Luteibacter rhizovicinus DSM 16549: one gene and its partner. The protein of the gene in region 1 interacts with the protein of each later gene in a pairwise test. Links are inferred from orthologs where the notes say so. Each region holds a gene or a part of one and is shown on either strand. Other genes may lie near its edges. The genes, in order: cyoB and BJI69_RS18995.

Region 1 (6,065 bases):
ATGACCGCGTAGCCGTGCGACGTGTTCGCCGGCAGGAACGCAATACAGACCGTGGACGTGCCCAGCAGGAACAGGGCCGCGGTCAGCTTGGTGCTCCGGCTCCAGTTGCGCTGGATGGCCATGAACAGCGTGGTGCCGAGCGGGCGGGCGATGAACGCGAGCGAGAAGATGGCGAAGGCGGCGAGGATGCCGTCCAGCTGGCTCAAAAACGGAAAGAACACCGACGGAAAGACGAGGACGGACGCGATGCCGTACGTGAAGAAGTCGAAGTATTCCGAGGCACGGCCAATGACGACGCCCACCGCGATTTCGCCGGGGGCGACGGGGGCGTGGCTGGTTTCGTGCTGGCGGCGGACATCCTGTTCGGCGCCTTCCGCGGCATTGTGATGGGCGTGTGAAATGCTCGACATCGTATTCGGCCGGTCTTGGAGATGGATGACAGGATAGCCAAAAATCGCAGCACTCGGCTTGTAAGGCCATGGGACAATGTGTCCTATGGCCTTAAAAGCCGGATAGGCGTACTTTTTCGTGTCCCCACGGTTGCCTCCATCATGCGAATGTCCATGAAGATGTTGCGCGGATTGCTTATCCCCGCCCTGATCCTGCTCTTGTCGGGCTGCGATGCCGTGCTGTTCTCGCCCTCCGGCGACATTGCCCGCCAGCAGCGTGATCTCATCATTATTTCCGTGGTGCTGATGTTGATCATCATCATCCCGGTGATCGCGATGACCTTCCTGTTCGCCTGGAAGTACCGGGAAAAGAACAAGAACCACGACGACTACGCCCCGGACTGGAACCACTCCACCGTCCTGGAGCTGCTGATCTGGTCGGCCCCGCTGCTGATCATCATCGCGTTGGGCGCCATCACCTGGACCAGCACCCACAAGCTGGATCCGTATCGCCCGCTGGACCAGATCGGCGCCTCCCGCCCGGTCGCCGAGGGCGTCAAGCCCCTCGTGGTCGAAGTCGTGGCGCTGGACTGGAAGTGGCTGTTCCTCTATCCGGAGCAGGGCATCGCCACGGTCAATGAAATGGCCGCGCCGGTCGACCGCCCGATCGAGTTCCACATCACCGCCTCCAACGTCATGAACGCGTTCTTCGTTCCCGCCATGGCGGGCATGATCTATGCCATGCCGGGCATGGAGACCAAGCTCCACGCGGTGATGAACAAGACCGGTGACTTCGAAGGAATTTCCGCCAACTACAGCGGCGCCGGATTCTCGGACATGCGTTTCCGCCTCCATAGCCTGTCCGATGGTGACTTCGACGCCTGGGTGGCCAAGGCCCGCGCCGATGGCAACACCCTGAGCCGTGAGGACTACCTCAAGCTCGAGCAGCCCAGCGAGCGCGAACCGGTGCACTACTACAAGACCGTGGCGCCTGGCCTGTACAACGCCATTCTCAACCGGTGCGTCGAATCGAACCGCATGTGCCAGAGCGACATGATGGCGATCGACCAGCAGGGCGGTCAGGGCGTGGTGGGCACCTACAACGTCACTTCGCTCGATGCCGCCACCCGCTCGCGCCTGGGTGTCGCCGACGACGGCAAGCGCTACGTGGGTGCGCTTTGCGCTGCCCGCGGCGCCACCGGCGCAGCGATGACACCTGCCGGACGTCCGCTCTGAGCGGCCGCCTTTTCCGATTCAAGCCTCGCCGAGTCCGGTAATGAACACACCCGATCTAGTCAAACTGATCTTTGGACGCCTCACTATCGAGGCGATTCCCTACCACGAGCCGATCCTGATCGGCACGTTCGCGGCTGTCGCCCTCGGCGGCATCGCGCTGCTGGCCGTGCTGACCAAGTACAAACTCTGGGGTTACCTCTGGAGCGAGTGGTTCACCAGCATCGATCACAAGAAGATCGGCATCATGTACATGGTGCTCGGTATCGTGATGCTGCTGCGTGGTTTCTCCGACGCCATCATGATGCGTGCCCAGCAGGCCATGGCCTTCAACGGCAACCCCGGCTTCCTGCCACCGCATCACTACGACCAGGTCTTCACCGCCCACGGCGTGATCATGATCTTCTTCGTGGCGATGCCTTTCGTCACCGGCCTGATGAACTTCGTCGTGCCATTGCAGATCGGCGCGCGCGACGTGGCGTTCCCGTTCCTCAACAACTTCAGCTTCTGGATGACCGTCGCTGGCGGCATGCTGGTGATGGCCTCGCTGTTCGTCGGTGAGTTCGCCCGTACGGGCTGGCTGGCGTATCCGCCGCTTTCCGGGTTGGCGGCCAGTCCCGATGTCGGGGTCGACTACTACATATGGTCACTACAGGTGGCCGGCGTGGGAACGACCCTCTCCGGCATCAACCTGCTCGCCACCATCATCAAGATGCGTGCGCCCGGCATGACCATGATGAAGATGCCCGTCTTCACCTGGACCTCGCTGTGCACCAACGTGCTGATCGTCGCCGCCTTCCCGGTGCTGACGGCCGTGCTGGTACTGCTCTCGCTCGATCGCTACATCGGTACCAACTTCTTCACGAACGACTTCGGCGGCAACGCCATGATGTACGTGAACCTGATCTGGATCTGGGGCCATCCCGAGGTCTACATCCTCGTGCTGCCGCTGTTCGGCGTGTTCTCCGAAGTCGTCGCCACCTTCAGCCGCAAGCGCCTGTTCGGTTACGCGTCCATGGTCTACGCGACCGTCGTGATCACGGTGCTCTCGTACCTGGTCTGGCTGCATCACTTCTTCACCATGGGTTCCGGCGCGAGCGTCAACTCGTTCTTCGGCATCACCACGATGATCATCTCGATCCCCACGGGCGCGAAGATCTTCAACTGGCTGTTCACGATGTACCGTGGCCGCATCCAGTTCGAAGTGCCGATGCTATGGACGATGGGCTTCATGGTCACCTTCGTGATCGGCGGCATGACCGGCGTCATGCTGGCCGTGCCCCCGGCCGACTTCCTGCTGCACAACAGCCTGTTCCTGATCGCGCATTTCCATAACGTCATCATCGGTGGCGTGATCTTCGGCGTCTTCGCCGGCATCAACTACTGGTTCCCGAAGGCCTTCGGCTTCAAGCTGGATTCGTACTGGGGCAAGTGGTCGTTCTGGCTCTGGCTGACCGGCTTCTACTTCGCCTTCATGCCGCTCTACGTGCTGGGCTTCATGGGCGTCACCCGCCGCATGAACCACTTCGAAGACCCGTCGTTGCAGATCTGGTTCATCATCGCCGCGTTCGGTGCGGTGCTCATCGCCGGTGGTATCGCTGCGTTCCTCATCCAGATCTTCGTCAGCATCAAGCGCCGCGAAGCGCTGCGCGACGTGACGGGCGATCCGTGGCACGGCCGCACGCTCGAGTGGTCGACTTCGTCGCCGCCGCCGTCGTACAACTTCGCCTTCACCCCGGTTATCCATGAAGCGGATGCCTGGTGGCAGATGAAGGAGCGCAACGCCGCGCGCCGCACGGAAGGCTACCTGCCGATCCATATGCCGAAGAACACCGCGGCTGGCGTGTACATCGCCGGGTTCGCCTTCGTCATCGGCTTCGCGATGATCTGGCACATGTTCATCATTGCCGGTCTCGCCTTCCTCGGCCTGCTGGTGACCGCGATCGGCCACACCTTCAACTACAAGCGCGACTACTACATCCCCGCCGACGTCGTGGCCCGGACCGAATCCGCCCGCACGGAAGAGCTTGCCGCCCATGTCTGATATCCAAGCCACCTCTACCGCCGCTGTCGCGGACCAGCAGGACCTTCAGTTCTGGATGAAGGAAGACCACCACCCGGAAAACGGCACGTTGCTCGGGTTCTGGATCTACCTGATGAGCGATTGCCTCATCTTCGCCTGCCTGTTCGCCACCTATGGCGTCCTCGGCCGCAGCTACGCGGGCGGCCCTTCGGGCGCCGACCTGTTCGAGCTGCCGCTGGTGGCCATCAACACCACGATGCTGCTGCTGTCTTCCATCACCTACGGCTTCGCCGTGCTGGAGATGCAGAAGAACCGCCGCGGCACGATGATGGCCTGGCTGATCATCACCGGCCTGTTCGGCGCCACCTTCCTCGGCATCGAGCTGTACGAGTTCGCGAACCTCATCCATGAGGGCGCGGGCCCGCAGCGCAGCGCCTTCCTGTCGTCGTTCTTCACCCTGGTCGGCACCCACGGCCTGCACGTGACCTTCGGCATCATCTGGCTGATCACCTTGCTGGTGCAGGTGGGGCGCTTCGGCCTTACCCCGGCCAACAAGCGTCGCATCATGTGCCTGTCCATGTTCTGGCACTTCCTCGACGTGGTCTGGATCGGCGTGTTCACCTTTGTTTACCTGATGGGGGTGCTGCCGTGAGCGCGCACATCGAATCGCACGACCACCACGACGACCACGGTCATGGTGAAGAAGAAGTCAGCCACAGCACCCTGAAGGGCTACATGATGGGGTTCTTCCTCGCCGTGGTGCTGACGGCGATCCCGTTCTGGCTCGTCATGGGCAAGGTCATCCCGAACCCACAGACGCTGGCGATCGTGATCCTCACCTTCGCGGCGATCCAGATCGTCGTGCACATGATCTACTTCCTGCACATGGATACGAAGTCGCAGGGCGGCTGGAACATGCTGGCGCTGATGTTCACGCTGATCCTGGTGGTGATCACGCTCACCGGTTCGATCTGGGTCATGTTCCATCTCAATTCGAACATGATGCCGGGCATGTCCCACGACATGACCGAGCAGCAGGTCAAGAACCTGCCTTGAGCGTGAAGGTGCCAAACGAGACAAGGACGCCGCGCTCACCGCGCGGCGTCTTCGTTCTGGGCCTGCTCGCCGTGTTGGGCGCGGTGGTCTTTGCGGGTTTCGTTGCGCTCGGTACATGGCAGGTCCACCGGCGCGCGTGGAAGCACGACCTGATCGCTCGCGTGGACGCTCGCGTGCATGCCGCGCCCGTGGACGCACCCGGTCGTGGCCAGTGGCCGCAGGTGAGTGCAGCGAACGACGAATACCGCCGCGTGAAACTGAGCGGTAGCTTCCTGCAGGACAAGAGCGTCCGCGTTCGCGCGAGCACCGAGCTCGGCATGGGCTCCTGGTTGCTGACGCCGTTGCGTCTGGCCTCGGGCGATGTCGTGATCGTGAATCGCGGCTTCGTGTCGCCGACGTGGTGTGCCGGCAAGGCCGACTGCACGCCGGGCCCGTCGGGGCCGGCGGCGGTGTCGGGGCTGTTGCGGATCAGCGAGCCGAAGGGCGCCTTCCTGCAGAAGAACGACCCGGCCGGGGACCGCTGGTTCTCCCGCGATGTGGCCGCGATCGCGGCGGCGAAGGGTCTGGGCGACGTGGCTCCCTACTTCGTCGACGCCGATGCGGCCTCGTCGCCCGGACGTGGTGAGGGTAACGACGGTCCGGTGGGTGGGCTGACGGTCATCGCGTTTCCGGACAACCACCTGAGCTACGCCCTCACCTGGTATGCGCTGGCCTTGCTGACCCTGGTCGGTGCCTGGGTGGTCTGGAAGACGTCCCGGGTGGCGGGCGCGCCACGGTAGGAGCCGATTTATCGGCGATGCCTAACCGCGTCGCGAGCACCCATCGCCGATAAATCGGCTCCTACCTTGGAGCCGCCTCCCACATGTGGAGCGGCCGATTTCAATTTCCCGGGCGTCGAACGTCTTTAGGGTATGCATCCGCACTACCCCGATCCCATCACGGTCCCCGACGCCAAGCTTGGCTGGGCACCCGTCCGGCCGGCACGAGGTTCGCTGGCGCTTCTTCTCGATCATGCCCGCCGGCGTGCGACGTTGCGACGGCAGGGGGCGGTGCGGGAACGAAGGCTGCCTTACCTGCTACGCAGCCTGGTCGCCTTCCGTCGCCAGGCCACTTGGCTTGGCCTGGTGGGCGCGTCGCGAGCCATGCGCGATGCGGCTGAGATGAATCCCCGGGTCTACGAGCGCTGGCAGACCCATTACCTCTCCCGCAAGTTCGACCTGCCCATGCGCGCGCGGGTCGTCGAGTCGCACTATCGCTTCATCGCCCGCGAGTTTCCCGAACGCCTGCGCAATCGCCTGCTCCGGGGTCACGACGTCCGTCTCGCCACGCTTCCCCTCGGTGGTGGCGAGATAGCGTATCTCCAT
Region 2 (6,004 bases), 2.8 Mb from region 1 along the record:
CAGCGAGCGGCAGCGACGACCAGACCCCCAAAAAACTGGCTGTCGACCTCGCTGTACTCCGTCGCATGGCCGGCGTGCGCGAACGTCTCGGTCAACCGCGCCTGCCGCCGCGTACCTTCAGCCGTGACGTTCCGGGCGAAGAGATCGCGCCCGGCCTGCGCTACCTCGAACAACGTTACGCCTGGCCCGACGCCCCGGCGGAACTCGATCTCAGCTTCGCGCGCCTGACCAGCGCCCGTCGCGAACATCTGCTGCATTTCGATACTGAAACGACCGGCCTGGCCGGCGGGACCGGCACGCGCGCCTTCATGATCGGCGCCGCGGATTGGCACGACGGTGGCCTCCGCGTGCGTCAGGTCTACATCACCACCATGGCAGCGGAAAGCGCGATGCTGCGAACGTTCGCAGAGTGGCTCGACGCAGACACCGTCCTCGTCAGCTACAACGGAAAATCCTACGACGCACCGCTACTGGCGACGCGCTATCGACTCGCACGCATGAACAACCCGCTCGCCGGGTTGATGCACGTCGACCTGTTGCACCCCATGCGTCGGCGCTACCGCCAGGTGTGGGAGAACTGCAAGATGCAGACGGCGGAGCGTAACCTTCTTCGCATCGTGCGAGAGGACGACCTGCCGGGCTCGGAAGCACCGCGTGCATGGCTGACGTATCTTCGCGGTGGTTCGTCGGGCGATCTCGTGCGCGTCGCCGCGCACAACCTGCAAGACGTCCGCAGCCTCAGCGGCCTGCTGGTCGAGGCCCACGGCTGGGCCGCGCTCGATACGCCGCCTGCTTCGCCGCGCTGTAACGAAAAATAGACGCCGATCCGCGCACGCTCGCCTGAGTTCCTTCACGCGTGAGGAGACGAGGCATGAGCGAGGCGACCAAACCCTGTGACCACGACGGGTGCAATTGCCAGATCCCGGTGTCGCGTGATTTCTGCAGCGAGAGCTGCCGCATGGCGGCCGAAAGCCAGAATGTGGGAAGCGCCTGCGAGTGTGGCCACGCGGCCTGCCAGCAACGGCAATGACGATACGCAGGAGAGCAAGATGACCGACGACAAGAAAGACCAGCCGACATCCGGTTACCGCGAAGACAATCTCAAGCCCTCGCAGGGCAAACCGAAGGTTCCCGGGGAAGGACACCCGAAGGAATCGCAGAACGACCCCGATCAGAAGCCCGGTAAGCAAGGGTCCTGATCAGGGTCGAGGCGCTCACGCTGCCTTGCGGATAACGCTGCCGATCGAAGCGATCGCACCACCGACGGCCTGGGCCTTGTGGTCGTCGCTCATGGCCACGCCCTCGGCGCGGACGAATTCGATGTCGGTGACACCAAGGAAGCCGAAGATCGCACGCAGGTAGGGCTCCTGGAAGTCCATGCCAGCGGCTGGAGCTCCCTGGCTGTAGACGCCACCACGCGACGACGCAATGATCACGCGCTTGCCGCCTGCCAGACCTTCCGGGCCGTTCGCGGTGTACTGGAAGGTCTTGCCGGCGACCGTGATGCGGTCGATCCAGGCCTTCAGCGAACTGGTGATGCTGAAGTTGTACATCGGCGAGCCGATGACGACCACGTCGGCGGCAAGAAACTCCTCGAGTACGGCGGCGTTTTCGGCGGCAACCGGATCGTTCTCGCCGGCCGGCAGGCCCCAGTGGCCGAGCGGGGCGGCATGGAGGTCACGGTAGGTGACGTCGACGCCCGGATGGTTCTGGACGAACTCCGCCACGATCGCCGCCGTCAGGCCGCGGGAAACGGAGTAGGCGCCGAGCGCGCTGGCATCGAGATGCAGGAGTTTCATGGGTGTTCCTCAGTCGTAGACCGCAGGTTGCGGCACGGAGGGAACGATACGCTGGCGACAATCGCCTGATTAGCCCGCCTGGAGTAGACTCATTGTTTCGAATCAGAAACGACGGATGCCTGATGGACGGCGCGCTGCAGGACCTTAACGATCTCTACTTCTTCGCCTCCGTGGTCGAACACGGCGGGTTCTCGGCGGCGGGCCGCGCCCTGGGTATCCCCAAGTCCCGCCTCAGCAAGCGTATCGCCCAGCTCGAGGATCGCCTCGGGGTCCGGCTGCTGCAGCGGACGACGCGCCGTTTCGTCGTCACTGAGATCGGCGAACGCTTCTACGCGCACTGCCGCGCCGTGCTGGAAGAGGCGCGCGCCGCGCAGGACGCCGTGGACGAGTTGCGCACCGAGCCCCGTGGCATCGTCCGGGTGAGTTGCCCGGTCTCGCTTGCCCAGAACGTCCTTGGTCCGATGTTGCCGGCCTTCCTGCTCGAGCATCCCAAGGTGCAGGTGCGTGTCACCGCGACCAATCGCCGTGTCGACGTCATCGGCGAGGCCTTCGACGTGGCGATCCGCGTGCGCGAGAAGCTCGATACGGACGCCACCCTGGTTCTGCGCAGCATCGGCTTTGCGCGCAACCTGCTGGTCGCCAGCCCGAAATTCCTCGATAGCAACGGACGCCCGAAGACGCTGGACGAACTGGCGGCGCTGCCCGCCCTGTCCATGTACGAGCACGAAGGCGCCCAGGTCTGGGAGCTGGTCGATTCCAACGGCAAGAAGGCGGCGGTCGAGGTCAAGCCGCGCCTGGTCAGTGGCGATTTCACGGTGCTGATCGCCGCTGCCGTGCAATGTTGCGGTGTCGCGCTGTTGCCCGAGGATTATTGCGGCCCGTTGATCTCCAGCGGTCAGCTGGAGTGGGTCCTGCCCGAATACACCACGGCCCAGGGCACCCTCCACTTCGTCTATCCGAGCCGCCGGGGCTTGCTGCCGGCCATCCGCAGCTTCGTCGACTTCCTTGCCGATCGCCTGCCCAAGGCGCAGGCCGAGTTTCACAAGGACTGCGACAAGGTCGCTGCCGACCCCAGCAAGGCAGCAGCGATCACCATGGCCCGCATGTTAGGATCGAGCCCTTCGGCCACGTTTGGCCGTCCAAACGAGTAAGGATGTTCGATGCAGCTCGAAACCAAGCTTCCCAAGGTCGGCACGACCATCTTCAGCGTCATGAGCCAGCTTGCGCTGGAACACAAGGCGGTCAACCTGGGCCAGGGTTTTCCTGATTTCGAGCCGCCGGCGCCGTTGCGCGAAGCGATCACGCGAGCCATGGCCGAGGGCAAGAACCAGTACGCCCCGGGCATCGGCATCCCCAAGCTGCGCGAACAGATCGCCGCGAAAACCGAGCGCCTGTACGGCCATCGGGTGAGTCCGGACACCGAGGTCACGGTCACCTCCGGTGCGACCGAAGCCTTGTTCTCCGCCATCGCCGCCGTGGTGAGGGCAGGGGAGGAAGTCATCGTTTTCGACCCTTGCTACGACAGCTACGAGCCCGCGATCGAACTGCAGGGCGCGACCGCGGTGCATATTCCGCTGACGCTGCCCACCTTTGCGATCGACTGGCAGCGCGTACGCGACGCCGTGACGCCGAAGACGCGCATGATCCTGATCAATTCGCCGCACAACCCGTCCGGTGCCGTGCTGTCGCGTGCGGATCTGGATGAGCTCGCCGCCATCGTGCGCGACACCAGCATCGTGGTGCTGTCCGACGAGGTCTACGAGCACATCGTGTTCGACGGCGCGGAGCACCAGAGCGTGCTGCGTCATGAGGAACTGGCCACGCGCAGCATCGTGGTTTCGTCGTTCGGCAAGACCTATCACTGCACCGGCTGGAAGGTCGGTTACGCCATCGCGCCCAAGGCGCTCACGGCCGAGTTCCGCAAGGTGCACCAGTACCTGACCTTCTGCACGTTCAATCCCGCGCAGTGGGCGTTCGCCGAATTCCTCGAGTCGACGCCGGAGCATTACCTTGAATTGCCCGCGTTCTACCAGGCCAAGCGTGACCGCTTCCGTAAGCTGATCGCGCCGTCGCGGTTGAAGCTGCTCGACGTTCCGGGCGGCTATTTCCAGCTCGTCGACTACAGCGCGATCCGCGATCTGGACGATATCAACTTCAGCGAGTGGCTCGTCCGCGAAGGCGGCGTCGCCGCGATTCCGCTGAGCCCGTTCTACGAAAGCGCGCCGGACACGCGGCTGGTCCGGCTGTGCTTCGCCAAGAACGACGCCACCATGGAAGCCGCCGCGGAGCTGCTGTGCAAACTCTGACCGTTTCCCTCATCCAGGGCGCGACGCGCTGGCACGACGCTGCCGGCAATCGCGATTACTACGGCAAGCTGGTGCGTCGTGCTGCGCCCAGCGATCTCATCGTGCTGCCGGAAACCTTCCTCTCGGGCTTCACCAACGATACGTTGGCAAATGCCGAAACGATGGACGGCATCAGCGTGGCCTGGATGCGCGAGCTGGCCACCGAAGTGAACACCACGCTCACCGGCAGCCTCGTCATTCGCGAAGGCGACACGGTATTCAATCGGTTGCTGTGGGCCTCGCCGGACGGTTCGCTGGCGTATTACGACAAGCGCCACCTGTTCCGCATGGCCGGCGAGCACACCCGCTACGGCGGCGGCACCGAGCGGCTCATCGTCGAGCTGAAGGGTTGGCGCATCCTGCCGCAGGTCTGCTACGACCTGCGCTTCCCGGTATGGCTGCGCAATGGCCGCCGCGAGGAAGCCGCTGGCGGCATGGATTACGACCTGGCCCTGTTCGTGGCCAACTGGCCGGCGCCGCGCCGTCATCCGTGGCGCACCTTGCTGCGTGCGCGTGCGATCGAGAACCTCGCCTATGTCATCGGGGTTAACCGTGTCGGCGTGGACGGCAACGACCTGCCGTATGCGGGCGACAGCGCGGTGATCGATCCGGTGGGCGAGGCGCTGGTGGAACTGGGTACGCAGGAGCAGGTCGTCACGGTCGTGCTGGATCCCGCGCCGCTGAAGGTCCACCGCGACCGCTTCCCGGCATGGATGGACGCCGATCGCTTCGCGCTAGACACCTCCGCCTGATCCTTGCTCTTGTGGGAGCCGATTCATCGGCGATTGTGGGAGCCGATTCATCGGCGATCCCGCGGCAGCGGGCCAGGGTGCTGCTAGCACCCAATCGCCGATAAATCGGCTCCCACAAAGGCCGGTATTACTTGGCGGGCTCGAAAGGCACCGCAGGGCCGGCTTTCACGCTGTTGCGCCACGCGGCCAGCTTGGCCTCGATCCCGTTGCCGATGGCGATCTGCGGTTCGGAGGCCTGCAGCGAATCCTTGGTCTCCCACGCCGCGATCTCAGCCTTCGCCTTGCCGAAAGCCTCGACGAAATCCGGCGTCGCATTCAGTCCATCGACGAGCCACGCGCGACCGAAATAGGTGATGTCGGAATCCACACCGCAGCCGAACGATGTCCGGTCCGCGCGGGCCGAGGTCATGACCAGGCTGCCCGGTCCACTGAGCTTCGGGATGAAACCGCCGGAATAGCAGGCGTTCACCACAACTACCTTCCAGCGGAATGCGTGCCTCGAAAGGATTTGAGCCAGGCCTTCCGGATCGAGCTGGTCGAGCGGGATCGGGTCCATGTCCACCAGCAACGTGTGGTCGCTGCCGCCGTGCGTAGCGACGTAGACCACGAGGATGTCCTCGCGCGGATCCATGACCTTGGCCAGGCCGTCGATGGCGCCTTCGAGATTGGTCCAGCTGGCGAGCGGCCGCGTCGTCAACGTCGCCGGATTGTTCTCCAGCACCAGCGTATGGCCCGGACTGGCGAACCGCTTGCTGACCAGGCTGTCGACGTATTCCGCCTCGTTGCGAAAGACGTCTTCCGAGCCGTCGCCGCCGAAGGCCAGCGCGTATACGTTGGTCTTGCCGGGCGTGCGCGCTGCCAGGGCGCCTACCGCCTTGCGCAAGGCCTCGGGCTGGGCCGTGAAGACCTGCTCCGGCGTGGGTGCATCGTTCGGCCAGTTGCCCGAGTCGAGCTCGGCCGACTCGTCGTCGCTCGCCGTGCTCGTGGCGACGGCAGGATCGGCAGCGGCAGCGCTCTTAGTCGGAGCGATGCTGCCGGCAGGCGCCGGCGTCTGGGCCGTTGTCGTCCCGGCAACCTCGTGGCTCGCTGTCGCCGGCCAGGAGCCCGA

What was found.
Region 2: the proteins of cyoB (region 1) and BJI69_RS18995 interact in binary tests that used the Escherichia coli proteins (3 or more experiments, as listed by UniProt). The link is inferred for Luteibacter rhizovicinus DSM 16549 from one-to-one orthologs.

The regions. Positions count from the first base shown.
Region 1 is NZ_CP017480.1:1,374,988-1,381,052, reverse strand. The notes cover bases 1,179-4,165. They hold cyoB (cytochrome o ubiquinol oxidase subunit I), read left to right. Parts: upstream 1,179-1,665; coding sequence 1,666-3,666; downstream 3,667-4,165. Other genes in these bases: cyoC (cytochrome o ubiquinol oxidase subunit III), read left to right, coding at 3,722-4,165; cyoA (ubiquinol oxidase subunit II), read left to right, coding at 1,179-1,625. In the rest of the region: BJI69_RS06380 (MFS transporter), read right to left, coding at 1-410; more of cyoA, read left to right, coding at 564-1,178; more of cyoC, read left to right, coding at 4,166-4,297; cyoD (cytochrome o ubiquinol oxidase subunit IV), read left to right, coding at 4,294-4,701; BJI69_RS06355 (SURF1 family protein), read left to right, coding at 4,704-5,480; BJI69_RS06350 (DUF535 family protein), read left to right, coding at 5,613-6,065. UniProt on the Escherichia coli protein: Cytochrome bo(3) ubiquinol oxidase is the terminal enzyme in the aerobic respiratory chain of E.coli that predominates when cells are grown at high aeration.
Region 2 is NZ_CP017480.1:4,160,234-4,166,237, reverse strand. Bases 2,107-5,032 are described here. They hold BJI69_RS18995 (pyridoxal phosphate-dependent aminotransferase), read left to right. Parts: upstream 2,107-2,959; coding sequence 2,960-4,105; downstream 4,106-5,032. Other genes in these bases: BJI69_RS18985 (C13 family peptidase), read right to left, coding at 5,024-5,032; BJI69_RS18990 (amidohydrolase), read left to right, coding at 4,093-4,896; BJI69_RS19000 (LysR substrate-binding domain-containing protein), read left to right, coding at 2,107-2,950. Outside these bases: BJI69_RS19015 (ribonuclease H-like domain-containing protein), read left to right, coding at 1-818; BJI69_RS19010 (hypothetical protein), read left to right, coding at 978-1,199; BJI69_RS19005 (FMN-dependent NADH-azoreductase), read right to left, coding at 1,215-1,799; more of BJI69_RS19000, read left to right, coding at 1,922-2,106; more of BJI69_RS18985, read right to left, coding at 5,033-6,004. UniProt on the Escherichia coli protein: Shows aminotransferase activity with methionine and histidine as substrates, and to a lesser extent also with phenylalanine.